4 regions of the Rhodococcus wratislaviensis genome follow, and region 4 is predicted to be linked to each of the others. Evidence: riboswitches for the same ligand, from Rfam matches in the RefSeq annotation. Region 4 holds a riboswitch; each other region holds the start of a gene.
The links. A riboswitch is a leader RNA that binds a small molecule or an ion and turns the genes downstream of it on or off. The one in region 4 is predicted to bind S-adenosylmethionine.
Positions count from the first base shown of each region.

Region 1: linked by a shared signal. The riboswitch ahead of WKC72_RS11785 (putative leader peptide) and the one ahead of WKC72_RS29215 (bifunctional o-acetylhomoserine/o-acetylserine sulfhydrylase) in region 4 are both predicted to bind S-adenosylmethionine.
Region 2: linked by a shared signal. The riboswitch ahead of WKC72_RS11825 (putative leader peptide) and the one ahead of WKC72_RS29215 (bifunctional o-acetylhomoserine/o-acetylserine sulfhydrylase) in region 4 are both predicted to bind S-adenosylmethionine.
Region 3: linked by a shared signal. The riboswitch ahead of WKC72_RS38785 (aminotransferase class V-fold PLP-dependent enzyme) and the one ahead of WKC72_RS29215 (bifunctional o-acetylhomoserine/o-acetylserine sulfhydrylase) in region 4 are both predicted to bind S-adenosylmethionine.

Region 1 covers NZ_CP150488.1:2,600,893-2,607,757, forward strand. Annotated here, with positions in the region: gene WKC72_RS11765 (alpha/beta hydrolase) at 1-1,001, shown strand, start outside; gene WKC72_RS11770 (LppA family lipoprotein) at 998-1,537, shown strand; gene WKC72_RS11775 (HAD-IIA family hydrolase) at 1,559-2,353, opposite strand; gene WKC72_RS11780 (sulfite exporter TauE/SafE family protein) at 2,430-3,197, opposite strand; SAM riboswitch class I at 3,410-3,506, shown strand; gene WKC72_RS11785 (putative leader peptide) at 3,514-3,588, shown strand; gene WKC72_RS11790 (amino acid ABC transporter permease) at 3,734-4,714, shown strand; gene WKC72_RS11795 (amino acid ABC transporter ATP-binding protein) at 4,711-5,493, shown strand; gene WKC72_RS11800 (ABC transporter substrate-binding protein) at 5,531-6,502, shown strand; gene WKC72_RS11805 (GNAT family N-acetyltransferase) at 6,514-6,865, shown strand, end outside.
Region 2 covers NZ_CP150488.1:2,608,938-2,616,525, reverse strand. Annotated here, with positions in the region: gene WKC72_RS11845 (dipeptide ABC transporter ATP-binding protein) at 1-1,137, opposite strand, end outside; gene WKC72_RS11840 (ABC transporter permease) at 1,134-2,054, opposite strand; gene WKC72_RS11835 (ABC transporter permease) at 2,047-3,036, opposite strand; gene WKC72_RS11830 (ABC transporter substrate-binding protein) at 3,040-4,674, opposite strand; gene WKC72_RS11825 (putative leader peptide) at 4,827-4,910, opposite strand; SAM riboswitch class I at 4,915-5,008, opposite strand; gene WKC72_RS11820 (NtaA/DmoA family FMN-dependent monooxygenase) at 5,055-6,449, opposite strand; gene WKC72_RS11815 (LLM class flavin-dependent oxidoreductase) at 6,465-7,523, opposite strand; gene WKC72_RS11810 (LLM class flavin-dependent oxidoreductase) at 7,520-7,588, opposite strand, start outside.
Region 3 covers NZ_CP150488.1:8,476,970-8,484,557, forward strand. Annotated here, with positions in the region: gene WKC72_RS38755 (TetR/AcrR family transcriptional regulator) at 1-141, opposite strand, end outside; gene WKC72_RS38760 (hypothetical protein) at 266-1,357, shown strand; gene WKC72_RS38765 (YbaK/EbsC family protein) at 1,392-1,865, shown strand; gene WKC72_RS38770 (flavin reductase family protein) at 2,045-2,554, shown strand; gene WKC72_RS38775 (hypothetical protein) at 2,560-3,186, opposite strand; gene WKC72_RS38780 (putative leader peptide) at 3,236-3,328, opposite strand; gene WKC72_RS38785 (aminotransferase class V-fold PLP-dependent enzyme) at 3,333-4,628, opposite strand; SAM riboswitch class IV at 4,680-4,794, opposite strand; gene WKC72_RS38790 (mammalian cell entry protein) at 4,875-5,864, opposite strand; gene WKC72_RS38795 (cytosine permease) at 6,233-7,588, shown strand, end outside.
Region 4 covers NZ_CP150488.1:6,283,628-6,291,215, forward strand. Annotated here, with positions in the region: gene WKC72_RS29185 (D-alanyl-D-alanine carboxypeptidase family protein) at 1-137, shown strand, start outside; gene yhjD (inner membrane protein YhjD) at 156-1,187, opposite strand; gene trpS (tryptophan--tRNA ligase) at 1,184-2,218, opposite strand; gene WKC72_RS29200 (exodeoxyribonuclease III) at 2,271-3,077, opposite strand; gene WKC72_RS29205 (MFS transporter) at 3,113-4,336, opposite strand; gene WKC72_RS29210 (NADP-dependent isocitrate dehydrogenase) at 4,536-5,759, opposite strand; SAM riboswitch class IV at 6,034-6,154, shown strand; gene WKC72_RS29215 (bifunctional o-acetylhomoserine/o-acetylserine sulfhydrylase) at 6,272-7,555, shown strand; gene WKC72_RS29220 (homoserine O-acetyltransferase) at 7,552-7,588, shown strand, end outside.

The sequences.
Region 1 (6,865 bases), 3.7 Mb from region 4:
CGAACGTGACCCGGTTCGACGACGAGCGGTCGCGGTGGGAGACGGAACGAGACCGACTCCGGGACAGGCTGGACCACACCATGTTCGGTGGAACATTCACCGACGACGACGCCGAACTGTGGTACGCCGAGCAGAAGTTGCGGGACCTCGACAACCTCGAGGAACTCGTGCGCGCTCACCCGGACGGCAGGCTGATGTTGCTCGACCTGCAGTCGGGTGAACGGACGATGACCGCATTCGCACTCGGCGACCCGGACACCGCCGACCACATCTCCGTCACCACACCGGGCATCGACACGACCGTCGCCTCGCTGCGCGGGATGACCGAGGAGGCGGCGGCGCTGAAAGCCGAGACCGAACGGCAATTGGACCTGGCCGGCCGCTCGAGCGATTCGGTGTCGACGATCGCGTGGCTGGGGTATCAACCGCCGACGACCACCGGTCCGGGCAATTTCGATGTGCCGTTCATCGACCAGAATCTCGGGCGTGGATGGCTCGTCGATTCCTGGCAGTCCGACCGCGCGACCGCGGGTGCACCGAAGCTCGCCGCGTTCTACGAGGGCCTCGACGTCGCCTCGCGGACGCCCGATCCGCACATCACCGCGCTCGGCCATTCGTATGGTTCGTACACCCAGGGCCTGGCCCTGCAGGACGCGGGACCGCGGCAACCGGTCGACGACGCCGTGTTCTACGGGTCGCCCGGGTTCCACGCGAACGACGAATCGGATCTCGGTTTGACACCCCGGCACGGGTTCGTGATGCGCGCACACGACGACCCCATCACCGTGGCAGACGGGTTCGGCAGGCTCGGCCCCGATCCGGTGCAGACGGACCTCGAACAACTGTCGGTGCGCGAGGCGTCGACCCCCGACGGCGTGCAGCGGGAAGATGCCAACGGGCACAGCGAGTATCCACGGCCGAGCGGCAACGGAGAGTTACGGACGTCCGGATACAACATGGCGGTGATCATCGCGGGCATGCCGGAACTGGCGATCCGGTGAGGGTCCGCGGCGAATGGGCAATGACGGCGGTCGCCGTGATCGGCGCGGCGATCCTGACGAGCGGATGTGGTGGCGTGACGGACAACCCGTACAACTTCAGCGACGACGAGATCGCTGCGGCGGCAGCGAGCCTGAGCGGCCGGCCGACACTCGCGGTCACCGAGCGGCAGGTCACCGATGCGCTGGTGCGGATCAGCGAGGCCGTCGCTGCGATAGCACCGGACGTCCGGTGGCGGTGGCATCGCGAACGCAGCCAGGGCGGCGGGTGCCCGGGACCGTATGCGTACACGGAGGGGCTTTCCGTCACCACGCAGGTATTGCTGTCCGACAACCCGATCGGCGACGCCGACTGGCCCGCCGTGCTGACCGCGGCCCGTGCGATCGCCACCGACGCCGGAATGGACCGGCTCGACGTGCACACCGACCGACCCGGACGCCACGACGTCACGTTCGCCGGTGGGGACGGGAACCGGATCACGTTCGGGACGTACCGGGCAGCGGCCATCAGGGGCATCACCGGCTGCCGCCACCCGTGAGTACTTGTTAACGTCCCGCGGTTAAGAAGTACTCACGGGCGGCGGAGCCGCATCGCCGCCGAACGGATCCGACGTGCGGCCGACCAGATCGGCGACCGATTTGAGCACCGCGGTGGGGCGGTAGGGGAACAGTTCCACCGAATCCCGCGTCGAAATTCCGGTGAGGACGAGGATGGTCTGCAACCCGGCCTCGAGCCCGCAGACGATGTCGGTGTCCATGCGGTCGCCGATCATCAATGTGTTCGCGGAGTGCGCGCCGATGGCCCGCAGCGCCGAGCGCATCATCAGCGCATTCGGCTTGCCCACGTAGTACGGGTCGCGACCGGTGGCCCTGCTGATCAGTGCCGCAACGGATCCCGTGGCCGGAAGGGAACCCTCCCGGGACGGCCCGGTGGGGTCGGGGTTGGTGGCGATGAAGCGAGCGCCCCTCTCCACCAGACGAATTGCGGTGGTGATGGCCTCGAAGGAGTAGGTGCGGGTCTCGCCGAGGACCACGTAGTCGGGATCGTTCTCGGTGAGGACGTACCCGATGTCGTGCAGCGCGGTGGTGAGCCCGGATTCGCCGACGACGTACGCGCTGCCGCCCGGACGCTGGCTCGCCAGGAACGTCGCGGTGGCCAGGGCGGACGTCCAGATCGATTCCTCGGGAATGTCCAGGCCGGTGCGGAGCAGACGGGCGCGGAGGTCGCGCGGAGTCCTGATCGAATTGTTGGTTAGCACGATGAACGGGGTACCCGACTCCCGGAGTTCGGCCAGGAACAGGTCGGCCCCGGGGACCAGGTGCTCTTCGTGGACGAGAACGCCGTCCATGTCCATGAGGTAGGTCCAGCCCGGGTGCTCTACGTCGTTGCTCACCGACTCAGTATGAGGGAGTGGCAGGGTGCATGCGCGACTATGCGAGCAGCCGGAACAGACCGATGAGGCCGACGACGACGATGGTTCCCCGCAACGCGGTGGGCGACAGCCTGCGGCCGTAGCGGGCGCCGAGGACGCCTCCGAGTAGCGAGCCCACCGCGATGAGGCCGGCGGCCGCCCAGCTGATCCGGTCGAAGGCCACGAGCGTGTACGCGGTCGCGGCGACGACGTTGACGATGAGCGAGAGCAGGTTCTTCGCGCCGTTCATCCGTTGCAGGCTCTCCGGCAGGATCGCGCCCATCACGCCCATCAGCAGGATGCCTTGCGCAGCGGTGAAGTATCCGCCGTACACGCCCACCGCGAACGTGCCGACGGTCAGCAGGGTGAGGCGCGCCGGGCTCAGGCCCGCCTCGTGGCTGCCGCGCTGCTTCGCCCAGGCCTGGATCTTCGGCTGCAGCACCACCAGGATCAGGGCGAGGATCAGCAGCACCGGGACGACGAGTTCGAACACAGTTTCGGGCAGGTGCAGCAGTAGCCACGAGCCGAGAATCGCACCGCACAGTGACGCCGGGATCTGCCACCGCAGCCGCGGTCCCTGCCCGGCCAGTTCCCGCCGGTACCCCCACGTCCCGGACACGCCACCGGCGACCAGGCCGATCGCATTCGACATCGTGGCGGTCACCGGAGGGAACCCGAATGCCACCAGGGTGGGGAAGGTGATGAGCGTGCCGCTGCCGACGATGGCGTTGATCGCGCCCGCGCCTACGCCGGCTACCAGGATCGCGATGACTTCGAGTGGTGTCACCGAGGCGACGTTACAAGGGCCTCCGGAGGCCCGGCAGCCGGGTCGCACCACCGTGGAGATGCAGGGCTGCAAGCCCCATTCAACCGCATGGATCTCCGTCTGTCAGTACTTCTGCGCACGGTGATTCTTGCGAGCGATCGTCACCATTTCCCCTGTGTCGCAGGGAAATACCCCGTGTTGACGGGTCCCGGGAATGCGGCTAGTGTTCGCTTCAACCATCCAGAGCGACCGAGAGACCTGGCTCGTTGACGTCGCAGCAACCCTTCCGAATTCTTCGGGTGCGGGTGCTACCGCCGGGATCGATGGAAGGCAGCACATGAACTACCTCGCGCGTCCTGCGTGGCGCAGACGGCACATCGACCTGTGCCGGACCACCTCCTGCCACTGTTGACGGGGTCTCACAGCACGCTCCCCGGGCATTTCGCCCGGTGAGCGCCTGACGCGCGCCCGCATCCCGCGGAAGACGCGCCCTCCTCCCGTCCCGGTTCCAGGTGAAAGGCCGCCTCAGTGATGTCTGTCGTAAGTGGTGAGGGAGCGTGAGCGCCCCCGTCCGGGCGCGTTCGGCCGCGCCCCTCGAGTCAGTGCCCTCCGGCGACGGGGACGCCGCGCTGGAAGTGGCGCGGAGGTGGCATCCGTGGCGGTGGATCGTCAGCGCCGTCGTGCTGGTACTACTCGCCCAGTTCGTCCACGGCCTCGCCACCAACCCGGGGTGGGACTGGGCCACGTTCGCCAAGTACTTCACGGCCGGCTCCGTGCTGCAGGCCCTGTGGATGACGGTGAAGCTGACGCTGTGGGGGACGATCCTCGGATTCGCACTCGGTGTGGTGCTGGCGGTCAGCCGCTTGTCGCACAACCCGGTGCTGCAGGTGATCGCCTGGGTGTACATCTGGGCGTTCCGATCGATTCCGCTGATCGTGCAGCTCCTGTTCTGGTTCAACATCACGTACCTGTATCAGACTCTGTCGCTGGGCATTCCGTTCGGCCCGGGCTTCTTCACGTTCGAGGTCAACGGCGTCATCAGCGGCTTCACCGCCGCCGTCATCGGTCTGGCCCTGCACCAGGCCGCGTACTCCGCCGAGATCATCCGGTCCGGCATCATCTCGGTGGACCACGGGCAGATCGAGGCGGCGCAGTCGCTGGGCATCCCGCGCCGTCGCCAGTTCTTCAAGATCGTTCTGCCCCAGGCGATGCGCGGCATCCTGCCGAACGCCGCGAACGAGGTGATCAGCCTGTTCAAGGGCACCTCGATCGTGTCGACGATGGCGATCGCCGAGCTGTTCTATCAGGTTCAGGTGATCTTCGGCCGCAACGGCCGCGTCGTGCCACTGCTGATGGTCGCGACGATCTGGTACATCATCCTGACCACGCTGTTGTCGATCGGCCAGTACTACGTCGAGCGGCACTACGCGCGCGGATCGGCTCGGGCACTGCCGCCGACTCCGTGGCAGAAGCTCACCCGGAAGTTCGCCGAGATCCGTGACGCCGGTGTCTCCGTACCGAGAGGTGCCACGAAATGACAACCGAAGCCCATCCGGCGGAGTACGCAGTGGAAGTTCGCGGAGTCCACAAGTCCTTCGGCGCACTCGAAGTCCTCCAGGGTGTGGACCTGCTGGTCCGCAAGGGCGAGGTGACGGTGATCCTGGGGCCGTCGGGTTCCGGCAAGTCCACGCTGCTGCGCACGCTCAACCACCTGGAGAAGGTCGACCGCGGCACCATTCGCATCGACGGCGACCTCATCGGTTACCGGCGCAAGGGCAACAAACTGCACGAACTGCGTGAACGCGAGATCCTGAAGCAGCGGTCCCGGATCGGATTCGTGTTCCAGAATTTCAATCTGTTCCCCCACCTCACGGTGCTGGAGAACGTGATCGAGGCGCCGGTGTCCGCGCAGGGCCGCGACCGGGCAGAGGTCGAGGCCGAGGCGATTGCGCTGCTGGAACGGGTCGGCGTGGGCGAGAAGGCCCACGAGTACCCGCGGCAGCTGTCCGGCGGCCAGCAGCAGCGGGTCGCGATCGCCCGGGCCCTCGCACTGCGCCCGGCGGTGATCCTGTTCGACGAGCCCACGTCGGCCCTCGACCCGGAACTGGTCGGCGAGGTCCTCGCCGTGATCAAGCAACTGGCTCGAGACGGCGCGACCCTCGTGATCGTCACCCACGAGGTGGGCTTCGCGCGGGAGGTCGCCGACACGGCGGTCTTCATGGACGCCGGCGTCGTCGTGGAACAGGGCCCACCCTCGCAGGTCATCGACAACCCGCAGCACGACCGCACCGCAGCATTCCTCTCCCGAGTTCTCTGATTTCCCACACCTCGGTGTGGATCCCCGAAAGGCACACATGTCCACCGCACGGTTCCGTACGAAGATTCTGGCCTCGGCCCTCACCACCGTCGCGCTGCTCGCCGCCGCGTGCGGGGGCGGCGACGTCGAGGACGAGGGATCGGGGCCGACCTCGGCCGCCGGTTACAACCTCACCGCAGACCAGAACCGCATCACCACCGACGAGGTCGAGTCGATCGCCGCGAAGGTTCCCCAGCAGATCCGCGACCGCGGCACGCTCATCGTGACGGGCAGCGCCGGTTCCGCCCCGCCCCTGCGCTTCTACGCCGACGACGACAAGACGCTCATCGGCTCCGAGACCGACTTCGCGTACCTGATCGGCGACGTTCTCGGGTTGAAGGTCGATCTCCAGGCCGCGGACTGGGCGCAGAACTTCGTCCGCATCGATTCGGGGGAGGCCGACGCGTTCATTTCCAACGTCACCGTCACCGAGGAGCGGAAGGAGAAGTACGACTTCTCGACGTACCGCCTCGACACGGTCGCGTTCGAGACGAAGAAGGACAGCGGCATCCAGATCAAGGAGCCCAAGGACGTCGCGGGCCTGAAGATCGCGGTCTCCTCCGGCACCAATCAGGAAGCGCTGCTGGTGAAGTGGAGTGAGCAGAACGTCGCGGCGGGGCTCGAACCCACCGACATCACCTACTACCAGAACGTCACCGACTACTACCTGCCACTCGCGTCGGGCCGGATCGACGCCTACTTCGGGCCCAACCCGTCGTCGTCGTTCCACGTGGCGCAGGCGGGGGAGAGTGAGATCGCCGGAACGTTCTCGGGGGCGGGCGACGCCCTCCAGGGTGAGATCGCCGTGCTCACCAAGAAGGACAACGGCCTGGTGACCGCCGTCAACGAGGCAATCAACCACATCATCGAGAACGGCACGTACGCACAGGTTCTCGACCGCTGGAACATCGCGAGCGAGGCAGTCGGCACGTCGGTCGTCAACCCGCCCGGACTCCCGAAGACCAGCTGACAGGAGGACCAGTGACCGAGAGGACCGAATCCGTGCAGACCGTGTTCGTCGACCAGGCAGATCCACTCGCCGCGCCGCTGCTCGAAGAATTGGCGATCGAATACAGCACCCGGTACGGGCGCACCCGCAACGAGATCTACGACGATCTCAGCACGTATCCGGCGGAGGAGTTCGCCGCGCCGGGTGGCGCGTTGCTCGTCGTCGTCGAGGGCGGGACATCGGTGGCGGGCGGAGCCTTCCGCCGCTACGACGACACGACGGCCGAACTCAAACGGATCTGGACCTCGTCGGCGCACCGCCGCCGCGGCCTCGGACGAATCGTGCTGCGGGAGCTCGAGGCCGAGATCGTCCGGGCCGGCTATT
Region 2 (7,588 bases), 3.7 Mb from region 4:
CACGATCTGCACTCGGCGCCGCAGGGCGCGCAGCGCGCCGCCGCGCAGGGTGGTGATGTCCCGGCCGTCGAACTCGACGCGGCCTCCGGTGGGAGACTCCAACCGGATCGCGATCCGGGCCACCGTGGACTTGCCGGACCCCGACTCCCCCACCAGCGACAGGGTGCGCCCGCGGGGGACCTCGAACGACACGTCATCGACGGCGTCGATGGCCGTGCGCCGATCGATCCGGAACGTCTTGGACACCCCGGACACCCGCAGCAGGACATCGGGTTCGGCCCCGCCCGCCTCCGCGGCGCGGCTGGGCCCCCGTCCCACCGAGAGACTCGGCGCCGCGGCCAGCAGGGTGCGGGTGTACTCGTGCTGGGGGTTCTCGAGGATCTCGCGGGTGGGGCCCGCTTCCACCACCTCACCCTGGCTCATCACCACGATCCGGTCGGCGCGGTCGGCTGCGACACCCAGATCGTGCGTGATCAGCAGGACCGCGGTGCCGGATTCGGCGATCCGCGCGTCGAGGTGATCGAGAATCCGGCGCTGCACCGTGACGTCGAGTGCGCTGGTCGGCTCGTCCGCGATCACGAGTTCGGGGCTGCACGCCAGCGCGATCCCGATCAGGACGCGCTGCCGTTGCCCGCCCGAGAGGTCCTGCGGGTACTGTCTCGCCCGCACCTCGGGCTTGTCGATCCCGGCCTCGGCGAGAATGCGCACCGCCTCGACGGCGGCCGTCCGCCGGTCGGCGAGACCGTGGATCCGGAGCACCTCGGCCACCTGGGCGCCGACCCGCAGGACGGGGTTGAGCGACGTCGTCGGGTCCTGGGGAACCAGGCCGATCCGGGCGCCGCGGACCCGTCCGAGTGCGCGCTCCGACTTGGTGTCGAGACGCTCACCGTCGAATGTGACGGTGCCGGCGACGGCCCGCCCGGATCCGCTGAGCAGCCCGAGGATGGCGTGCGCGGTGGTGGATTTTCCGGAGCCGGACTCGCCGACCACGGCCACCACTTCGCCGCGCGAGACCGTGAGGTCGACGCCCTTCACGGCCACGACGGGATCGCTCACGCTCCCGTACGCCACCCGCAGTCCGGAGACCTGGAGGAGCGGCGCCGTGGTGCCTGCCGCAGCAGTAGTGGTCGAACTCATCGCACTTCCCTCTGTTCGAGCGCATGTCCGAGTCGGTGCGCCGACAGCACGACGGCCACGATCACCAGTCCGGGCAGGGTGGTCATCCACCACGCGGTGGCGAGGTAGTTCCGGCCCTCGGAGATCAGCGAGCCCCATTCCGGGGTGGGCGGCACCGCGCCGAACCCGAGGAAGCTCAGCGACGACACCGCGAGGACCGCCATCCCGAACTCGACGGCGGCGAGTGCCACGACGGGCGCGTACGAGTTCCGCAGAACGTGGCGGCGCAGCACCGTGTGCCAGCGGACACCCGACGCGAACGCCGCCTCGACGTACAGCGACCGGCGCACGCGCAGCACCTCCGAACGCATCACGCGGGCGAAGTTCGCGATCAGCGACACGCCCACCGCGATGGCCACGTTGACCGTGCCGAATCCCAGCGCGGTCACCAGAGCGAGCGAGAGCAGCAGGGCGGGGATCGACAGGAGGACGTCGACGACGCGCATCAGGAAGGCGTCCAGCGCACCTCCGACGGCACCGGACAGCAGGCCGATCAGCGAACCGACGACCAGTGCGATGCCCACGGCCAACAACGTTGCGGTCAGCGACAATCCGGCGCCGTGGACCACGCGGGTATACACGTCGCGGCCGATGTTGTCGGTGCCGAACCAGTGCGCGGCGCTCGGCGCCTGCAGTTTCTCGGCGGGCACCCCGACCAGCGGGTCGCCGCTCGCGAACACCGACGGCGCCACCGCGAATCCGACCGCGACGAGGAGCACCGCGGCCGAGGCCACGAGCACGAGATTGCGACGCAACCACGTCACCACGCGGCGTCCGCGGCTGTCCGACTCGGACGCGATCACGGGCGGCGGTTCGACCGGCGGAGTGCCGAAACCCTCGGCCTCGTCGATCAGTTCCCTGCTGAGGATGTCAGACATGAACCTTCTCCTCCACATCCGCGCCGCCGCTGCGGTCCGAACTGCGCCTGCCCTCGACGATCCGGGGATCGATCAGCGGGTAGAGCAGATCGACGGCGAGATTGACGAGTACGTAGACGACGGAGCTCAGCACCACGATTCCCTGGACCACCGGAATGTCCTGCGCCATCACGGACGTCTGGGTGAGCCGCCCGACTCCGGAGCGCGAGAACACCGTCTCGACGACGACCGATCCGGCCAGCAGATTCCCCACGAGCACACCGGCGATGGTGAACGCGGGAATGCTCGACAGGCGCAGCGCGTGCCGGGTCTGGATCTGCCAGCGGGACGCGCCCTTCGCCCGCGCGGCTTCGATGAACGGCTGCCGCCACGTGGTCTGCAGACTCGCCGCCAGCACCTGGGCGATCACCGCGCCGGTCGGCAGCGCGAGCGTCACCGCGGGGAGCACCAGCGTCGCGATCCCCTGGTCGCCGAACGCCGGAAAGGCCTTCAGCCGGAACGAGAACAGCTGCAGCAGAATCAGTCCCACCCAGAACGTCGGCACCGCGACACCGAGCGGAGGCAGCGAGAACAGCAGATTCCGCACCCAGTGGACCCTGGTGTAGGTGGCGAGGAACGCGACCGCTGCCCCGAACACGACCGCGAGGAGCAGCGCCGCGGACGCCAGCGCGAGCGTGCTGGGGACCGCGTTCCCGATCGCCTCGGTCACCGATTGCCCGGTGGCGATCGAGTACCCGAAGTCACCGCGGACGGCGTGGCTCAGCGAATTCCAGTACTGCACCCACACCGGCTGGTCGAGGCCGTACCGCGCCTGCAGCTCCGCGACGGCGGCCGCGTCGACCGTCGTTCCGGCGGTCGCCGAGTCGACGGCGATGCTCACCGGGTCGGACGGCAACAGGAACAGCACGGCGAACGACACGGTGAACGTCGCCCACAGGACGGCGATCGCCTGCAGCACGCGTAGTCCGAGGTAGCGAATCATGGCTCAGCGTCCGCTGATCCAGGTGTCGAAGAACTGGAGCCGGGCCGAGGCCTCGAACTTCAGGTCCTGCACGTTCGGGCCGGCGCCGATCGCCTGCGACAACTCCACCGTGGGGATCCACAGGCCGTTGTCGAGCACCTGCTGCTGGGCGTCGGCGACGAGCGCGCTCCGCTCGGTGGTGTCGGTGGTGGCGAGCTGCTTCGCGAGCACGGCGTCGAGCGCGGGAATCGGTCCGCGGTTGTTCAGGTTGCGGCCCTCGAGTCCGAACTGGGTGCGGAGGATGTCACCGTCGGCGCGGGTGCTGTTGTAATAGGTGGCGTCGAAGTCCTTGGCATTCTGGCGAGCGGTGGCCTCCGGGGTGGACACGAGATTCAGCTGCAGATCCACTCCCACCTCTTTGAGCTGCTGCTGCACCAGTTCGAGGATGGCCTGGTTGCCGGCGAACACGGAGCTGAACAGAACGGGGAAGCTCAGCTTCTGACCGCCCTTCTCCCGGATGCCGTCGGCACCGGGAACCCAGCCCGCCTGGTCGAGGATCGACTTCGCCTTCTCCGGGTCGAATGTCACGTCCGGCAGCGCCACGTAGCCGGGGGTGCGGCTGGCCAGCGTGCTGGTGGCGGGCTTGAAGTTGGGCCCGAGCACGGTGTCGACCAGTTCCTGCCGGTTGATCGCCGGGACCAGCGCACTGCGCACGACCGGATCGACGAGCGGTCCGCGAGTCACGTTGGGCTGGAAACCGAACGGCGTCCCGGGGTTCGACGTGGTGAGCACCTGCCCGCCTGCGCCTTCGATCTGCGGGGCATCCTGCGGCAACGCGTCACTGATCGCATCCAGCTGTCCCGAGGACAGGCTGCCCGTGCGGACACCGGATTCGGGCACGACACTGAACTCGATGGTGTCGAGGTAGGCCTCGCCGTCGTGGCCGAACACGTCCGAACCCCAGTTGTATCCGGCGCGCTTGGCGAGGGTCACCGACTTGTCCTGCTGGTAGTCGGCGTACGTGAACGGTCCGGTGCCCGAGATGTTGCCGGTGCACCGCTCTTCGGCGGACTTCGCGACGGACGCATCGGACAGGATGCCCAGCTGCGGGGTGGACGACGCCTGCAGGAACTGCGCGTTGGGTGCGGCGAAGTCGACCTGCGCGGTCAGCGGGTCGATCACGGTGGTTCCGGTGTACCCGGCGAGGTAGCTGGCACCGAGCGGGGCCTTGGCGCCGGAGAGGGTGTTCACGATGGCGTCGAGATTCTTCTTCACCGACTCCGCGGTGAAAGGCGTTCCGTCACTGAACGTCACCCCCTCCTTCAGGTGGAACGTGAAGGAGGATGCGTCGGCGTCGGTTTCCCAGCTCTCGGCGAGCCACGGCTTCAGTTCGCCCGTCTCCGGGTCCTGGTCGGTGAGCGAGTCCACCACCTGACGAGCCACGTAGATCGTCTGATTCGTGCCCGACTGCGCGGGGTCGGCGCACGTGGGTGCCTGGGAGAGGCCGTAGCGGAGTGTGCCGCCCGGCTGTGCGGGGCCCGCATCCGCGGAGGAACTGCTGGAACCGCCACCGCAGGCGGTGAGCGCCGTGGCCAGCACGGCGGCGGCGCCGATACCTGCTGCGATGCGGGCACCGCGGTGGGGCGAGGACAAAAGCACTGATGGCACCGAGAACTCCGTGATCTCGAAGAAGTGCCGTGCGCGCTGCCCGTCGTATCGGCAGCGCTCACGCGCACAGGAAGGTGAGGGACACCGGATCCGACGCGGATGCGGTGTGAAGAGCCGGAACCCCGAGGGATCGGGGTATCAGGTCAGCTGTGACAGATCGAGGTGGACAGCCGACAGAGATCGACGTGCAGGCGCCCCCAGGCGCTCACGAAACCTTCGGTCAACATCGTTCCTCCATCGATCCCGGCGGTAGCACCCGCACCCGCAGGGCGGGGGGTTGCTGCGACGTCAACGAGCCAGGTCTCTCGGTCGCTCTGGATGGTCGTTACCGAGTGTAAGAGATCGCCGGTCGCGGCGCCACACGGACCCCGCTACCCGACCGCCTGCCGGGACTCGACCTCCCGGCGCGACAGGGCGGGCCGGAGCCCGAGGTGCTCACGCAGGGTGGAGCCTTCGTATTCCGTTCGGTACGAACCTCGCTCCTGCAATTCGGGCACCAGCAGGTCGACGATCTCGTCGAGTCCGGTGGGCACCAGATACGGCGAGATGTTAAATCCGTCCGTCGCCCCACTGCGAACCCACCGGGTGAGTTCGTCGGCGACCTGCCCGGGGGTGCCCGCGAAACCGGAGCGCTGGGTGGTCGCGATCGCCACCTGACGCAGCGACAGGTTCTGCGCCTCCGCCAGTGCCCGCCATTCCCTGGCGATGGCGAGCGGATCCTTTCCGTCACGCGCCGCCCCGCGGGTGACGGAGATCGGCGCGGGCACCGGATCGAATTCGGGCAGTGGACCGTCCGGGTCGCGATCGGACAGATCGCGGCCCCACACCTGACCGACCAGAGACAACGCCGTCTGCCCGGTGTACTGGCCCTCGAGAACCCAGCGCACCTTCTCCTCCACCTCGGACGCGTTCTCCGCGAGCACGATCTGCGTGCCCGGCAGAATCTTGACGTCGTCCTCGGGGCGCCCCGCACGACGCACTCTCGCCCTGATGTCCTCGGCGAAGGCGAGCGCCGCGTCGAAATGCGTTCCGTGCCGGGAGAAGATCACGTCGGTGTGCGCGGCCGCGAAGTCCCGGCCCGCCGGTGAGTCACCGGCCTGGAAGATGACGGGGTGTCCCTGGGCGCTGCGCGGCAGCGTGGGGGTGATCGTGACGTCGAACTGCGACGTGCGCCGGGACACCTCCCGCACCCCGTCCGGGGTTGCCCACGACGGCGCGTCGGTCCTCGTCGCGACCGCGCCGTCGGCCCACGCATCCCAGATCGCCCGGGCGGTGTCGAGGAACTGCCCGGCCCGCTCGTACCTGTCCGCGTGATCGAGGAAGCCGCCGCGCCGGAAGTTCTCACCGGTCCAGGCATTGTCCGTGGTGACCGCGTTCCAGCCGGCACGGCCACCGGACAGCAGGTCCAGCCCGGACAGCCGCCTGGCGAGGTCGGCGGGCTCGTTGTAGGTGGTGTTCTGGGTGGCCACCAACCCGATGTGCCGGGTGATGCCGGCGAGCGCCGCGAGCTGGGTGATCGCGTCCGGGCGGCCCACGATGTCGAGATCGAGAATCTTGCCCTCCTGTTCCCGCAGGCGCAGGCCCTCACCGAGGAAGAAGGCGTCGAACAGGCCGCGCTCGGCGGTCAGTGCCACCCGCCGGAACGTCTCGAAGTCGATCTGCGATCCGCTCGACGGATCCGACCAGATCGTCGTGTGGTTGACGCCCTGGAAGAAGACACCGAAGTGCACCTGGGCGCCGGGTCGGGCGTACGAGTTGTCGGTCATGTTCTCCACAACCTTTCAGCGAGAGGAGTGTTCGAGGCGCTCGGCCTGGAATCGGGTGACGGGACGGTCGAGGCCCAGCGTGCCGCGCAGGGTCGAACCGGGAACTGGACGGTGGGCGATGCCGGCACGGAGAAGCGCCGGAACCACGAACCGGGCCAGCACCGGAAGGTCCTCGTCGACGACGGCGGGATGCAGGCGCACGCCGTCGACGTGCGCATCCAGGGTCCGCAACAGGTCCACCAGCCCGGTGGCATCGCCGGCGAACGACACCCGTCCGCTCGGCGGGGCAGGCGGCGACGCGCCCAGCGCGACGTCCAGTTCCGCGAACACCAGTACCGCCCCGCCTGCCTTTGCGCGCACGGCCGCCTCGACGGTGTCCTCGACTGTCGGTCCGGACACCAGCACCACGTCGACCAGCGACGGATCGGTGTCCCCCGCACGGCCGAACACCACCAGTTGCCCCTGCGGTGGTCGCGGCACGATGGCCGGACCCTTCACCGAGTACGTCTCGCCCTGGAAGTCGAGGTAGTGCACTCGGTCGCGGTCGAGGAAACGTCCGGTCGCGTAGTCGCGGATCACCGCGTCGTCCTCCCACGAATCCCACAGGTCCCGGACCACGGTGATCGCGTCCCGTTCCTCCTGAACGAGATCGGCGGGTGCGGTGACCTCGGCCCGGCCCAGTGCGCTCGCGACCCGCGGGTCGGTGTCGCGTGCTGCGATCCAGCCACCGCGACCGCGCGACGCGTAGTCGAGCGTCGAGAGCTGGGAGGACGTGTGAAACGGCTCGGCATACGTGGTGCCGACGACCGGTACGAGTCCGATCGTGCTGGTGGTCGCGGCGACGAACGCCGCGCGGTTCACCGCGTCGATCCGGCCGACGGGTCCCCCGCCGGCGCCGGGAGGCAGGAGCGAATCATCGAAGGAGGCGAACGTGAAACCCGCGTTCTCGGCCGCCGCGACCCGGTCCGCCACCGTTCGCCCGGTCAGCAACCGGTCGGGTGTGTGCGCGGCTCGGCGCCAGGCTTCGGGATGCGCACCCTCGCCGTCGAGTTCGATGCCCAGAACCAGGCTCATGCGTCTTCCTCCTCGGTGCGGGCCGCGAGGGGGCGGCTCGGAATGGTCTCGCGCAGCGCGGGTGC
Region 3 (7,588 bases), 2.2 Mb from region 4:
CAGGTCCTGCTTCGACTCGAAGTTCGAGTAGACAGCCCCCTTGGTGAACCCGGCCCGGCGCGCGACCTCGGCGAGCCTGGCCGCGCTGAAGCCCCGCTCCGCGAATTCCTCCGCCGCCGCGTCGAGGAGGCGCTGACGCACGACATCACGACCGGGACGCGTCGTCGGCGCCCATTCGGTGTGACGACTGTCCGGTTGACGATCTTCAGTCACGATACCTAGGGTATTCAATACCTACGGTATCGACAAGGATCGAGGACGTCCGATGACCATGACCGACAGCGAATCCCCCACCCCGGCTCCCGTGCACCACGACAGTCCGGTGTCGAAGTACGGCGCTCCCAGGGTGATGGTCGCGCTGGTCTTCGGCGTTCTCCTCCTCCAGCTCGGCTTCATCCTCAGCTACGTGGCCGCGTTCCATCAGCCCACGCCCCGCGACATCGAGATCGGTGTCGTCGCGGCGGAGGGACTGCCCGCAGGCACGGACCAGCAGGTCGCCGACCGGCTCGATGCAATCGACGGCAGGCCGCTGCGCGGCTGTGTCGTCTCGGACACCGCGGAAGCCCGGCGACTCCTCCACGACCGTGAGATCCAGGGCGCATTCGTCATGAATCCCGTCGGCCCCGACACCCTGATCACGGCGAGTGCAGGCGGCAGCTCGATCTCCAGCGCGCTCGAATCGGTCTTCGCGGAGGTGGAGAACAGCCAAGGTCGCCAGTTCACGGTGCGCGACGAAATTCCGGTAGGCGCGCACGACAACCGCGGACTGTCCGGTTTCTATCTGGCGGTCGGATGGGTGGTCGGCGGCTACCTGCTCGCGGCGGCGATCGGCCTGTTCATCGGCGCCCCGCGGACCCTGCGTCAGGCCTCCGTGCACACGGCTGTCCTGTTCGGGTACGCCGTGCTGTCCGGTGCCCTCGGCGCCCTGATCACCACTCACGTGCTCGGCACGTTCGCGGGCCACTGGTTCCCGCTGTGGCTTCTCGGAACAGGTGTCGTCTTCGGCACCGCCGTGTTCACGCTGGGGTTGCGCGCCTCGGTCGGCGTCCTCGCAGTGCCCCTCGCGATCGCCGTCTTCGTCATTCTCGGCAATCCCAGCGCAGGCGGTGCGTTCGGTTCGAACGTCATCCCCACCTTCTACGCGGCCATCGGACGCTGGATCACCCCGGGCGCAGGCACCGAGGGAATTCGCAGCATCGTGTACTTCGACGACGTCGGACTGGGGCAGCCCGCCCTCGCCCTCGCGCTCTACTCGGCGGTCGGGCTCGGACTGCTGTTCGGGTTCACCGTCCGGCGCCTCCGGAAGCCGGAATCGACTACGCCCCGTTCCGATGTCGTGTCGGACGACGCTTCTTGATGTCGTACCGGAGGAATGGACCTACTCTTGGTTCATGCCGACGCCCCTGCACCCCCACGCCGCGCATGTCGCCGAGACTCTGATCGCGCGAGGACACCACGGGGTGATCGTGACCCAGCCCGACTCCACCCACTCCGCGGCGGAGGCGGCGGAGTCTCTGGGGGTCGATATCGGGGCAATCACCAAGTCGCTGGTGTTCCTCCTGGACGACGATCCGATCCTGCTCCTGGTGTCGGGGGCGCACGAGGTGGATCTGGCGAACACGGGCAAGCGACTGCAGGGAAATCTGACCCGGGCACCCCTCGACATGGTGCGGATCGCGACCGGCCAGCCGATCGGGGGTATCGCCCCGCTCGGACATCCCACGAACCTTCCGACGTACGTCGACAACGCCCTGTCCGAGTACGCCGAACTGTGGGCGGCCGCCGGCCACCCGGACACCGTCTTCCGCACGTCGTTCTCGGAGTTGGTGCGGATCACCGCGGGCCTGGCGATCGACGTCGACTGAATCCCGGTCGGTCCACGCCCCTATAGTTGACGTCAGATCTCGTGAACGAGAGTGACGTGAACGAGAATGACACAGTGCCCAGACGGGCCGACCCGGAGAATGATTTGTCCGACAGAGCCGAGAACGCCGAAACCGTCGATGGTTCGGACCTCCCCCGCGACCCTCAACTCGCCCCCGGAATCTGCGCGGACGACTACCGCGCAGCCCTCCGCCGTCACCCGGCCGGGGTCACCATCGTGACCCTCGACTCGGGGTCCGGCCCGGTCGGCTTCACCGCGTCCTCGTTCTCCTCCGTCTCACTGGACCCGCCGTTGGTGTCGTTCAACATCGCGAACACCTCGTCCAGCATCGATGCACTTCATTCCGCGGATTCGCTGGTGATCCACCTTCTCGGAGAGCACCAGCAGCACCTGGCTCAGCGATTCTCCCGGAGCGCCGACCAGCGGTTCGCCGACGTGTCCCTCTGGGCGCGACTCGACACCGGCGAACCGGTCCTCCACGGAACTCCCAGCTGGTTGCGGGTCATCGTGGACCAGTTGATTCCCGTCGGCGATCACACGCTCGTCATCGGCCTCGTCACCCGCGTCCATGCCGAGGCAGACGACGATTCCGCTTCGGCTCCCCTGCTGTATCACGAAGGCCGGTACTACCGGCCCACTCCGCTCGGCTCAGCGAACAACGGCAGCTGACCTGGTCAGGACGCCAGCACCCGCTCGCGGAGGGGGAGCTCGAAGCGACGCAGCGCTTCGTCGACGGCGTCGGCGGAGGTGACGAGACCGCGCTCCTCCAGCCACGGGAGGGTGCCGTCGACGAGCTGCTCCAGAACCCTGGGCAGCGACAGCGGCAGCAGGGTCACACCGTCGGCGACGCCTGCCGCCTGGATGTCGGCGATGAGTCCGGCGAGGCCGACCGGAGTTCCGATGTACTGCAACGACACCGGAGCACGCGGTGTCTCCAGGGCGCTGTCGAGGAGGGCCAGCTCCTTGCGTGCGGCGCGGGCCTCTCCGGCGATGAGCACCTCGAGGTCCACCAGGACGGTGACGCCGTCGGGGTCGCGACCGTCGGCGACGAGTTCGGCGCGGATCCGCGCGCGTTCCTGCTGCGCCTCACGCAGATCGGATGCCCGGATCCGAACGACGTTCGGCGGGAACGATGTGAGGTCGAGCTGATCCGTCGAGTCGGCGGTCAGGTCCACCCAGTAGTCCGCACCGTTGATCGGCCGCGTGCCTGCGGCGCCCTCGGCCGCCGGGTGGTGGCCCGATCCGGTCAGTTCGACGGCGACGCGGAGGGGACGGGAAACGAAGGCATTGTCTCGAGACATAGGGGTTCCTCGGGAATGACGTGTGAATGAAACGGAGCTGGAAGAACGGTCAGCTCGAACACATACCCGAGGCGGTTCGGCACAGATCGACATGCCGACGGCACCAGTGAGCAATCATTGCGCTCCCAGCCTGCGATGCCATGCGGTCATACTAGCGCGTCCTGCGAAAAACGTGTCTCCGGCACCGGATTCCACTGGCCGCTCTCGTTGGCGTAGGTCCAGCTCCGACGCCCCGCCACCAGAGTGCGCACCGCGTCGACCAGCCGATCCACGTCCTCGGAGCAGCTTCCGAGACCCACACTCACCCGCACGGCGCCGTCGGGCCTGCCGAGGCGTCCCAGCAGCGGATGGGCGCAGAAACGCCCGTCGCGAACTCCGATTCCGTGTTCGGCGGACAGGTAGGCGGCGATCTCTCCCGGCTCGAACCCGTCGATCGTGAACGTCACGATCCCCACGGTGTCGGGGGCGTCCGACCACAGCCGCAGGAACTCCAGGCCGTCGACGGAGCCGAGGCCGTCGAGGAGCCGGCCGGTGAGCGCCGCCTCGTGTTCGGCCACCGTGCCGAAGTCCAGCTCGGACAGCGCATCGCACGCGGCGGCGAGCGCCGCCGCGCCGAGCACGTTGGGGGTTCCCGCCTCGTGCCGGGCAGGGGCGGGCGCCCACTGGGTGGATTCGACGGTCACGTTCCGGACTGCTCCGCCGCCCGCGAGGTAGGGCTCGGCGGCGTCGAGCCAGTCCCGGCGGCCGACCAGCACGCCCGAGCCGAAGGGGGCATACAACTTGTGTCCGGAGAATGCGAGGTAGTCGACGCCCCACTTTTCGACATCGATGCGGCGGTGCGGTGCAAGCTGAGCGGCGTCGACGAGAATCCGTGCGCCGCAACGATGCGCCACCTCGGCGAGGGTGGCGATGGGCAGCACCTCGCCGGTCACGTTGGACGCACCCGTCACCGCGAGTAGGGCGGTGGGCTTGGAGCACAGTTCGGCGACGAGCAGGCGGACCGTCTCGTCCAGCGTGTCCGCCGCCCTCACGACGCGAGAGTTCTTCCACGGCAGCAGGTTCGCGTGATGCTCGATGTCGAGGACCACGGTGCTGCCGGGGACGCAGCCGGCGAGCAGATTCAGCGAGTCGGTCGTGTTCCGGGTGAAGACCACCACCTGGTCCTCGCCCGCTCCGACGAACCGGGCGACCGAGTCGCGGGCCTTCTCGTAGCACTCGGTCGACACTCGCGACGCGTAGCCGGCGCCGCGGTGCACGCTGGAGTACGTCGGAAGCAGTGCCGCAATTCGGTCGGTCACCTGCGCCAACGCCGGGGCACTGGCGGCGTAGTCGAAGTTGACGTAGGCGCAGTCGCCGCCCTGAACGAGCGGAACCCGCAGGTCGGAGCCCGAAACCTGGGCCAGGGGGGCAACACACACGTCAGCGGTCAATACAGCAGTCATCACGACATCCCTCGTAGTCAGGGACTCGTCGCAGGGTCGGTGCCCTCTCGGAGTCCGCGCTTGCCGGGTTCGGTATGAACCTCAGCCTGGTCGTCACCCGGAGCACCCCGCCGCGGTGGAGGGTTGCCGACCAGCTAGCCGGGGCTTGACGCTGGTACTCGTGACCTGTTTCGAAGATTGCAGGATCGACGCGCGGTTGTCAACCCGAACCCGGGAGGATCCGGCATCCGGGCGCAAGAACCCGCGTCAGTTCGGGGTCACCCCGAGGAGCGGGGCGAGCTGGTTCGCAATCGGGTTGAGGTCCAGCCTGTTCGGGTCCTTCTTCGGCTTCGAGTCCCACGGCTGCACGGTGGCGGGGTCGCCGAACACGATCCGGTTCGCACTGCGGACGCCGGTGAGACTGCCCTGCGGAGCCGCACAGGACGCCGCGGTGTTCTGCGGGAAGTCCTGCTGCGTGTCGTCGAAGTTCGGGTCCTTCCGCTTCATCTCCTCGAGGATCGCCTGGGTGCCCTCGTAGCCGACGGTGCACGACGGCGGATTGTTGGTCTCGGCCACCAGGCCCAGGTGAACGGTTCCGTCGCCGGGCGCAATGGTCGACGACGCCGCCGCCACCCCCGGCAGGTACACGAACAGGGTCTGCAGGGCCGTGGCCTGCACCGCGATCGCCTTCGTCGTGGCGGACAGGTTGGCAAGGTTCGTCGTGACACTCGGTGCGACCGCCGAGACAAGTTGCCCCAGTTGATCACTCGCCGAGTTTCCGTTGTCGATCAGCCGCCGGACGTCGGGGTCGCTGCTGCGCAGCCGATCCGCAAGCGAGTCCAGGTCGGCACTGAAATCCCTGATTGCAGAGGACTGTTCGGACTGCGTGTCCAGCACTGCGCGACTGTCGCGCACCAAAGCCATTGTCCGATCGAGCGATTCGGCGCCCGATGCCGACAGCCCGGAGAACGAATCCGCGAGCGATTGCAGGTCTTCACCCTTGCCGTCGAACGCCGCGCCGAGTTCCGTCACGACCGTGTGGAGCGCGTCGATCGGCACGGATTCCGTCAACCCCTGCGTGCCGGCAAGCAACTCTTCGACGGGCACCGGCGTCGACGCATCCTCGGCGGCGATACGGGACCCGTTCGCCAGGAACGGCCCGCGATCGGTGGCGGGCTGAAGGTCGACGTACTGCTCGCCGATCGCCGACCTGTTCGCCACGAGGGCTTTCGCGGACGCGGGAATGCCGGGTCGCACCCACGTAGACGAGGCCCATGAGGGCCACGAGAACGAATCCGATCAGCTGCCACCGGACGAGCGGCGACCTCACCGTCCACCCTCGATCCCGCGTCGAGCGAACGCCGTCCCCGCTGCGGCGAGCCGGCACCGATTCGCGAAACGACTGTTGATGGCAGCGACAGGCACAGGTACTCCGATGGCAGAGGGATACATGAGACGAACAGTTACACATATATCTAGTCCGGTAGCCGTAGCAGCGCAAACTCCGCACCACCCGCGGTGGTGCACGTCACGCGCAGGTCTTGACTGAATTTTCAGTTTGGAATATCTTCGGTACTCAACAGGACGTGATGACGGTCACCTCCGCCGAGAATGTGAGGTCCGCAGTGTCCACGAATCTCGACCCGACGACGCCCCTCGACGACACCGCCCCCTCCCCGCCGGAGGACCGTTTCGGACACGTCGAGACGATCGGCGTGGAGTACATCCCCGAAGCGGAACGCGATTCGCGACCGCTCAACATGCTCGCCGTGTTCTTCGGCGGCAACCTGGCGTTCTCGGTGATCGTGTTCGGCTGGCTCCCGATCACGTTCGGACTCGGGTTCGGCAGTGCGATCGCGGCCAGCGCGGTCGGCATCGGACTCGGCACGCTCCTCATCGCCCCTCTGTCACTTCTGGGCCCGCGCACCGGCACGAACAACACCGTGTCGAGTGGTGCGCACTTCGGAGTGAGCGGACGGATGATCGGCTCGGGGCTCACCCTGCTCTTCGCCCTCGCATACGCCGCGATCGCGGTCTGGACGTCGGGTGACGCGCTGATCGCGGCCGCCCACCGCCTGCTCGGCACGCCGGTCGACAACGGCATGCTCGCCCTGGGTTACGGCATCATCGCCGCCGAGATCGTGGCCGTCGCGCTGTTCGGCCACGGCACGGTGGTCGCGCTCCAGAAGTTCGTGCTGCCCGTCGTCGCCGCGCTGCTCCTGCTCGGTGTCTTCGCATTCGCGGGTCGCTTCGACGGCGGAGCGGGCAGCGGCGACTATCTCCTCGGCGGATTCTGGCCCACCTGGATTCTGGCCGTGGTGCTCGCCGTCGGCGGTCCGCTGTCGTATGCCCCGACGCTCGGCGACTACAGCAGGCGGATCTCCCGAGTGCGGTTCAGCGACCGTTCGATCGTCGCGGCCACCATGGCAGGTATCTTCTTCGGGCTGTTCCTGACGGCAGCTTTCGGATCGTTCACCGCGTCGACGTTCACCACGCTGAGCGACTCCTACGTTGCCGACCTGGTGGCGGAGGCGCCCGGTTGGTACGTGCTGCCGATCGTCCTCGTCGCACTCGCGGGAGGACTGGGCCAGGGCGTCCTCAACGTCTACGCCAGCGGCCTCGACCTGGAGGCTCTGATCCCCCGGTTGCGCCGCGTCCACACCACGTTGATCACGTCGGCGCTCGCGGTGGCCCTGCTCTACATCGGTGTCTTCGTCGTCGACGCCGTCGATTCGATCACCGCGATGACCCTGGTGCTCAACGGTTTCGCCGCGCCGTGGGTGGCGATCAACGTCGCTGGTTTCCTGGTTGCGAGGCGAGGGCAGTACGACGCGGTCGACCTCCAGGTCTTCAACCTGGGCCGCAAGGGTGGGCGGTACTGGTTCACCGGCGGCTGGAATCTGCGCGCCGTCATCCCCTGGGCGGCCGGATCGGTCTTCGGCGTCCTCGCCGTGGACACCTCGCTGTACTCCGGGCCCCTT
Region 4 (7,588 bases):
CGACGAGTTCCGTCGTCGCGTCGGGTTCCGACCACCCCGACAACACACTGGCACTGCGGGCAGGTGTGGGGGTCGTCGGGGCGGCGGTCGTCCTCGTCCTCGTGCTCTGCGCGCGCCGGCTGTCCCGCAGGCGCTGACGGGCCGCGGCGCGCGGCTCAGCGCTTGTTGCGGGTGAACAGTCCCGACAACCCGAGCGCGACGACGGCGCCCGCACCGACCAGGGCGAGTCCCCCACGCACACCCGGGCCCTCGTGCACCTCGATCCGCGGGGTGATGACAGCCGGATCCGGCGGCGGCACAAAGGCGAGCGCGAGGCTGGCGCGGGTGGTCGCGGCCCACGCCGTCGAGAAGAGCAGCATCCGGCACGTCAGGTAGATGAACACGAGCAGACCGATGATCGGACCGAACGCCACCCCGGCGGGACCCGCCGTGACCGCCGAGAGGTAGATGGCACCCACCTGCTTGAAGATCTCGAACACCACGGCCGCCAGCAGCGCCCCCTTGAGGGCACTGCGGAACGTCACGGGTTCGCGCGGCAGTCGCGCGATCACCCAGGTGAACACCGCCCACGTCGCGAGAAGCGACACCACGGTCGACAGTGCGCGCAACCCGGAATCGATTCCGGGCACGTCGTCGAGGTTCAGCCACTCGACGACCGTTCGGGCCACGGGACCGCTGCTCAGCGCGGAGGCGCCGAGGGAGACCACCATCGCCAGCCCCAGCCCCAGCAGAGCGGCCGCGTCGCCCAGCTTGGTTCGCACGAATCCCTTCGACTCGCGCTGGCTCTCCCACATCGCCGTCAGCGCGTCGCGCAGGTTCGCCATCCACCCGAGTCCCGCGTAGGCGGCACCGAGCAGACCGAGAACGCCCACGCTGGCGCGGGAGGCGATCGCCGAGTCGATGACGGTGTTGAGCGTCTCGCCCAGACTTCCGGGAACGTTCTTGGTGATGCTGTCCTGCAGTTCCTGCAGCAACTCCGGCTGACCGGCGAGGACGAAACCGGCGATGGCGAACGCGACCATCAGGATCGGAATCAGGGCGAGCACACTGAAATACGTGATTCCCGCCGCGTAATAGTCGCCCTTCTGCTGCTGGTACCGCTGTGCGGCCCGCATCAGATGGTCGAACCAGGGGCGCGCTGCCCGCTGCCTGTCGAGAAAACTCGGTTCGTCAGCCACAGTGCTCATCCCTTCGGTGTCAGAAACCCAACCTTCTCGTACACGGCCGCCAGGGTCTGTGACGACACCTCACGGGCGCGGTGGGCACCGGCCGCGATGACACGATCGAGTTCGGCCTCGTCCGCGAGGTACGCCTCCACCTTCGCTTTCAACGGTGTCACGAACTCGGCGAGGACGTCGGCCGTATCGGTTTTCAGGTCGCCGTATCCCTTGCCCTCGTACCCGGACACCAACGTCTCGACCGGGGTGCCGGACAGCGCGGACTGGATGGTGAGCAGGTTGCTCACACCGGGCTTGGCCTGCGGGTCGTAGCGGATCTCCCGCTCGTTGTCGGTGACCGCGGACTTGATCTTCTTCGCCGACACCTTGGGGTCGTCGAGGAGGTTGATCAGCCCGGCGGGGCTCGGACCGGACTTGCTCATCTTCGACGTCGGATCCTGCAGGTCGTAGATCTTGGCGGTGCCCTTGATGATCTGGGCCTCGGGAATCACGAACGCCTTCCCGAACCGTGTGTTGAACCGCTGGGCGAGATCGCGGGCCAGTTCGAGATGCTGACGCTGGTCCTCGCCGACGGGGACCCGCTGCGGACGGTAGAGCAGGATGTCGGCAGCCATCAGCACCGGATACGTGAACAGGCCGACGCTCGCGTTCTCGCTGCCCTGCTTGGCCGACTTGTCCTTGAACTGCGTCATCCGGCTCGCTTCACCGAAACCGGTGATGCAGTTGAGGACCCACGCCAGCTGCGCGTGCTCGGGCACCTGGCTCTGCACGAACAGCGTGGCGCGGTCGGGGTCGATTCCGAGGGCCAGCAGCTGCGCCGCCGCGATCTTCGTGCGACGGCGCAGCTCCTTCGGGTCCTGCGCCACCGTGATCGCGTGGAGGTCGGGGATGAAGTAGAACGCGTCGAAGTCGTCCTGCAGAGGCACCCACTGCTGCAGAGCACCCAGGAAGTTGCCGAGATGGAACGAGTCGGCGGTGGGCTGGATGCCGGAGAGCACCCGCGGTTTCGCGGTGGGTTTCTGAGCTGCAGGGGTCGACATGAGTACTGATCTTTTCACGTGCGCCGTGACGACACGAATCAGATACCGGTCGTCAGCGGTACTGGACGGTGACCGGCGCGTGATCGGACCACCGCTGGTCGTAGGTTTCGGCGCGCTCGACGACGGCCTGCTTGGCCCGCTCCGCCAGTTCCCGGGTGGCGATCTGGTAGTCGATCCGCCAGCCGGAGTCGTTGTCGAACGCCTTCCCGCGATACGACCACCACGAGTACGGCCCGGCGATGTCGGGATTCAGCTGCCGGACCACGTCGGTCCAGTGCGCGTCCTCGGCGAACAGGGCCCCGAACCACTCCCGCTCGTGAGGCAGGAACCCGGAGTTCTTCTTGTTGGTCTTCCAGTTCTTCAGGTCGAGTTCGGTGTGGGCGATGTTCCAGTCGCCGCAGACCACGACGTGCCTGCCCGCCGTGGCGGCGGCCGCTGCGGTATCGGTGAGGTACCGGGCGAAGGAGTCCATGAACCGCTCCTTCTCTTCCTGCCGGGGCGTCTGGGCCTCCCCGGAGGGCAGGTACAGGCTCGCCACGGTCAGGTCGTCGAAGTCGGCCTCGAGGTAGCGGCCCGCGGTCGCGAACTCGTCGTCACCGTGGCCGACACGGAAGGCGTCGGCAGGTTTCCGGGACAGGATCGCGACGCCGTTGCGCCCCTTCGACGACGGTTCCGCCGACACCAGATTCCATCCGCCCTCCAGGGCGGGCGCGAGCGTCTCGGCGAGTTGCTCGTCGGACGCCCGCGTCTCCTGCAGGCAGACGACGTCGGCCTCCGTGCGCTCGATCCACTCGGTGAGTCCCTTGCGGGCGGCCGCGCGGACGCCGTTGACATTGACGGTGGTGATGATGTGTGGCACGGCAAGCACCGTAGCGGACGCGTACGACAGCGCGACTACCGAGACGAACGGGCGCTGCGGCGTTCCATCGCGACCGCCACGGTGAGAACCACGAGTCCCGCCACGGCGAGCAGAGCACCGACCGCGGCGGGCGCCGTGTAGCCGTAGCCGGCCGCGATCACGACGCCACCGATCCACGCCCCGAACGCGTTCGCGATGTTGAGGGCCGCGTGGTTGAGGGAGGCGGCGAGGGTCTGGGCATCGGCGGCGACGTCCATCAGCCGGGTCTGCAGTCCGGGAACCATCGACGCACCCGCCGCACCGACGAAGAACACCAGCAGCAGCGCCGTGTACGGGTTGTGCGAGGCGATCACGAAGATGCCGAGCAATACCCCGAGCGCCGTCATCGATACGAACAGACCGGGAATCAGCGCCCGGTCGGCGAGCCGGCCGCCGATCAGGTTGCCCGCGACCATGCCCAGCCCGTAGATCATCAGGGCGAGCGGCACAAGCGACCGCGACAGCCCGGCGACGTCGGTGAGCGTCGTGCTGATGTACGTGTACACGGCGAACATGCCACCGAACCCGACCATGCCGATGATGAGCGTCATCCACACCTGCGCGCGGCGCAGGGCACCGAGTTCGGTGAGGGGATTCGACATCCGCATGGCGGCGAGCGCGGGCACCCACGACCAGATCGCGCCCAGTGTCACCACACCGATCACGGCCACGAGCGCGAAGGCGCTGCGCCAGCCGAGCGTCTGGCCCAGCCACGAGGCGACGGGAACGCCGACGACGTTGGCCACCGACAGTCCCATCATGACGAGAGCGACCGCCCTGGCCCGCTGACCGCGGTCCGCGAGGTGCGCCGCCACGAGGGCCGCGACACCGAAGTAGGCGCCGTGCGGGAGGCCTGCCACGAACCGCGCGGCCATCAGCACGGCGTAGTTCGGCGCGAACACGGTGGCGGCGTTGCCGATCGTGAACGCCGCCATCAACGCGATCAGCAGCGTCTTGCGGGGCACCCGCGCGGTGAGCGCCGCGATGAGTGGCGCGCCCACGACCACACCCAGCGCATACGCCGAGATGACGTGCCCGGCCGTCGGCTCGGTGATCCCGAGACTCGACGCCATCTCGGGCAGCAGCCCCATCGCCACGAACTCGGTGGTCCCGATCCCGAAGCCACCGAGCGCGAGCGCAATCATGGCGAGCTTGCGGACGGAGGGATGTTGCGCGATGACACCGAGGTGCTCGGGGCGGACGGGGGTGGAAGTGCTCACAGAAGAACTTTCGACTAGGCAGAGATACGGCTACGCGGCGCACGGCGCCTCGTTGCGCAACGACCCACGTCGAAATTCTCTTCCCCGGATTCCGCTTTTCGCGCATCGAGCGACCGTGAGATGACTCACCCGGGGCCCGGAGACGCCGAACGGGACGCCCCGTGAGGGACGTCCCGTTCGTAACGCTGTGGCTCGGTGCCTACTGCTCGGCGATGGCCTTCTGGAGGTTGATGTCCAGCGCACCGAGGAACTCCTCGGTGGTCAGGTAGCCCTGGTCGCCGCCGACCAGCATCGCGAGGTCCTTGGTCATCTGGCCACCCTCGACGGTCTTGATGACCACGTCTTCGAGCTTCTGGGCGAAGCCGATGACGTCGGGGGTGTTGTCCAGCTTGCCGCGGTGCTCGAGTCCACGGGTCCACGCGAAGATCGACGCGATGGGGTTGGTGGACGTCGGCTTGCCCTGCTGGTGCTGACGGAAGTGACGCGTCACGGTGCCGTGTGCGGCCTCGGCCTCACACGTCTTTCCGTCCGGGGTCAGCAGCACGGAGGTCATGAGGCCGAGCGATCCGAAGCCCTGCGCGACGGTGTCGGACTGGACGTCGCCGTCGTAGTTCTTGCAGGCCCAGACGTAGCCGCCCTCCCACTTGAGCGCCGACGCGACCATGTCGTCGATGAGGCGGTGCTCGTAGGTGAGGCCTGCCGCGTCGAACTCCGGCTTGAACTCGGTCTCGTAGACATGCTGGAAGATGTCCTTGAACGCGCCGTCGTACGCCTTGAGAATGGTGTTCTTGGTCGACAGGTACACCGGGTAGTTCTGCTGCAGGCCGTAGTTGAGCGAGGCGCGCGCGAAGTCCTCGATGGACTTGGTGAAGTTGTACTGTCCCTGGACGACGCCGCCGCCCTCGGGGAAGTTCACCAGTTCGTGCTCGATCGGCTCGCTGCCGTCCTCGGGCGTGTAGGTGATCATCACCTTGCCGGGGCCGGGGACCTTGAAGTCGGTGGCGCGGTACTGGTCACCGAAGGCGTGACGGCCGATGATGATCGGCTTGGTCCAGCCCGGAACCAGTCGCGGAACGTTGGAGATGATGATCGGCGCGCGGAAGATCGTCCCACCGAGGATGTTGCGGATGGTGCCGTTGGGCGACCGCCACATCTTCTTGAGACCGAATTCCTCGACGCGTGCCTCGTCCGGGGTGATGGTCGCGCACTTGACGCCGACGCCGTGCTTCTTGATGGCGTTGGCCGCGTCGACGGTCACCTGGTCGTCGGTCTCGTCCCGGTACTCGATGCCGAGGTCGTAGTACTCGAGGTTCACATCCAGGTAAGGATGGATCAGTTTGTCTTTGATGAACTGCCAGATAATGCGCGTCATCTCATCGCCGTCGAGTTCGACGACGGTGCCCTCAACCTTGATTTTGGACATGGGTGCTTCGCGTCCTCCTAGGAAGTTTCCCTGGTTACACGGTTGCGGGCGCACTTTGTGAGTGGGTCCGCGAACGGTTCGCTTATCAAACGTAGACGGTCAAGGCGGCCCCTGGGGAGACCGCACCTAAACAAGACAAGCGTACTGCTATGCGAGCGGCTCGCAACATGTGGGGCGCACGACCCACCCCTACTCGCGGGTAACTTTTCCCTGCTAGCGGCCCTGATCGGTGCCGTTTCCGGTCGTTCCGCCTCAGCCGCTAAGATTCACTCCAGGTCATGAGTGCCAGCAACGAGCCCCGGCTAGCTGGCCGGCAACCCTCCACCGCGGTGGGGTGCCCCGGGTGATGACCTGGTTCCCTGATTCATACAACAGTCGGGTGACAAGCGCGGGTCCGACATCGGAGGTTCATGATGTGTTGTTGTTGTCGTAGATAGACCCCAGACAAGCCCTGCGCGCGAACGACCCAGCACTCCGTCCGCGCCTCGTCAGACCACTGGAGTAGACAGCACATGACCGAGAACTGGTCGTTCGAGACCAAGCAGATCCACGCCGGGCAGACGTCCGACGCGACCACCAAGGCGCGGGCGCTGCCGATCTACCAGACCACCTCGTACACGTTCGACAGCACCGATCACGCTGCCGCGCTGTTCGGTCTGGCCGAGCCGGGCAACATCTACACCCGCATCATGAACCCCACGCAGGACGCGGTCGAGCAGCGCATTGCCGCACTCGAAGGCGGCGTCGCCGCACTGTTGCTGTCCTCCGGACAGGCAGCCGAGACGATCGCGATCCTGAACCTCGCGGAGGCGGGCGACCACATCGTCTCCAGCCCGCGGCTGTACGGCGGCACCTACAACCTCTTCCACTACACGCTGCCCAAGCTCGGCATCGAGGTCTCGTTCGTCGAAGACCCCGACGACCTCGAGCAGTGGAAGGACGCGGTCCGGGACAACACGAAGGCGTTCTACGGCGAGACCATCTCCAATCCCCGCAACGACGTCCTCGACCTGCCCGGCATCTCCGGGATCGCGCATCAGCACGGACTCCCGCTGATCGTCGACAACACGGTGGCCACCCCCTACCTGATCCGCCCCCTCGAGCACGGCGCGGACATCGTGGTGCACTCGGCCACCAAGTACCTCGGCGGCCACGGCACCGCGATCGCCGGTGTCATCGTCGACGGCGGCACGTTCGACTGGACCCAGGGGCGCCACGGCAACTTCACCACCCCGGACCCGAGCTACCACGGCGTCGTCTACTCCGAACTCGGACCGCCCGCGTTCGCCCTCAAGGCGCGCGTGCAGCTGCTCCGCGACCTCGGTTCGGCGATCTCCCCGTTCAACGCGTTCCTCATCGCGCAGGGCCTCGAGACGCTGAGCCTTCGGATGGAGCGACATGTGTCCAACGCGACCGCCGTCGCCCAGTACCTGGAGGCGCGACCGGAGGTCGTATCCGTCGGATACGCCGGGCTCCCGTCGTCGCCCTGGCACGACCGGGCGAAGCAGATCGCGCCGAGGGGTGCGGGCGCCATCGTGACGTTCGAACTCGCAGGCGGCATCGACGCGGGCAAGAAGTTCGTCAACGCGCTCACCCTGCACAGCCACGTCGCGAACATCGGCGACGTCCGCTCGCTGGTGATCCACCCCGCGTCCACCACACACTCCCAGCTGACCCCCGAGGAGCAGGCCGCCAGCGGCGTCACCCCCGGACTGGTCCGCCTGGCTGTCGGCATCGAAGGGATCGACGACATCATCGCCGATATCGAGACCGGACTTACGGCGGCGGCATCTTGACCGTGAGCGCTGTACAGAACCTGCCCGTGGCGG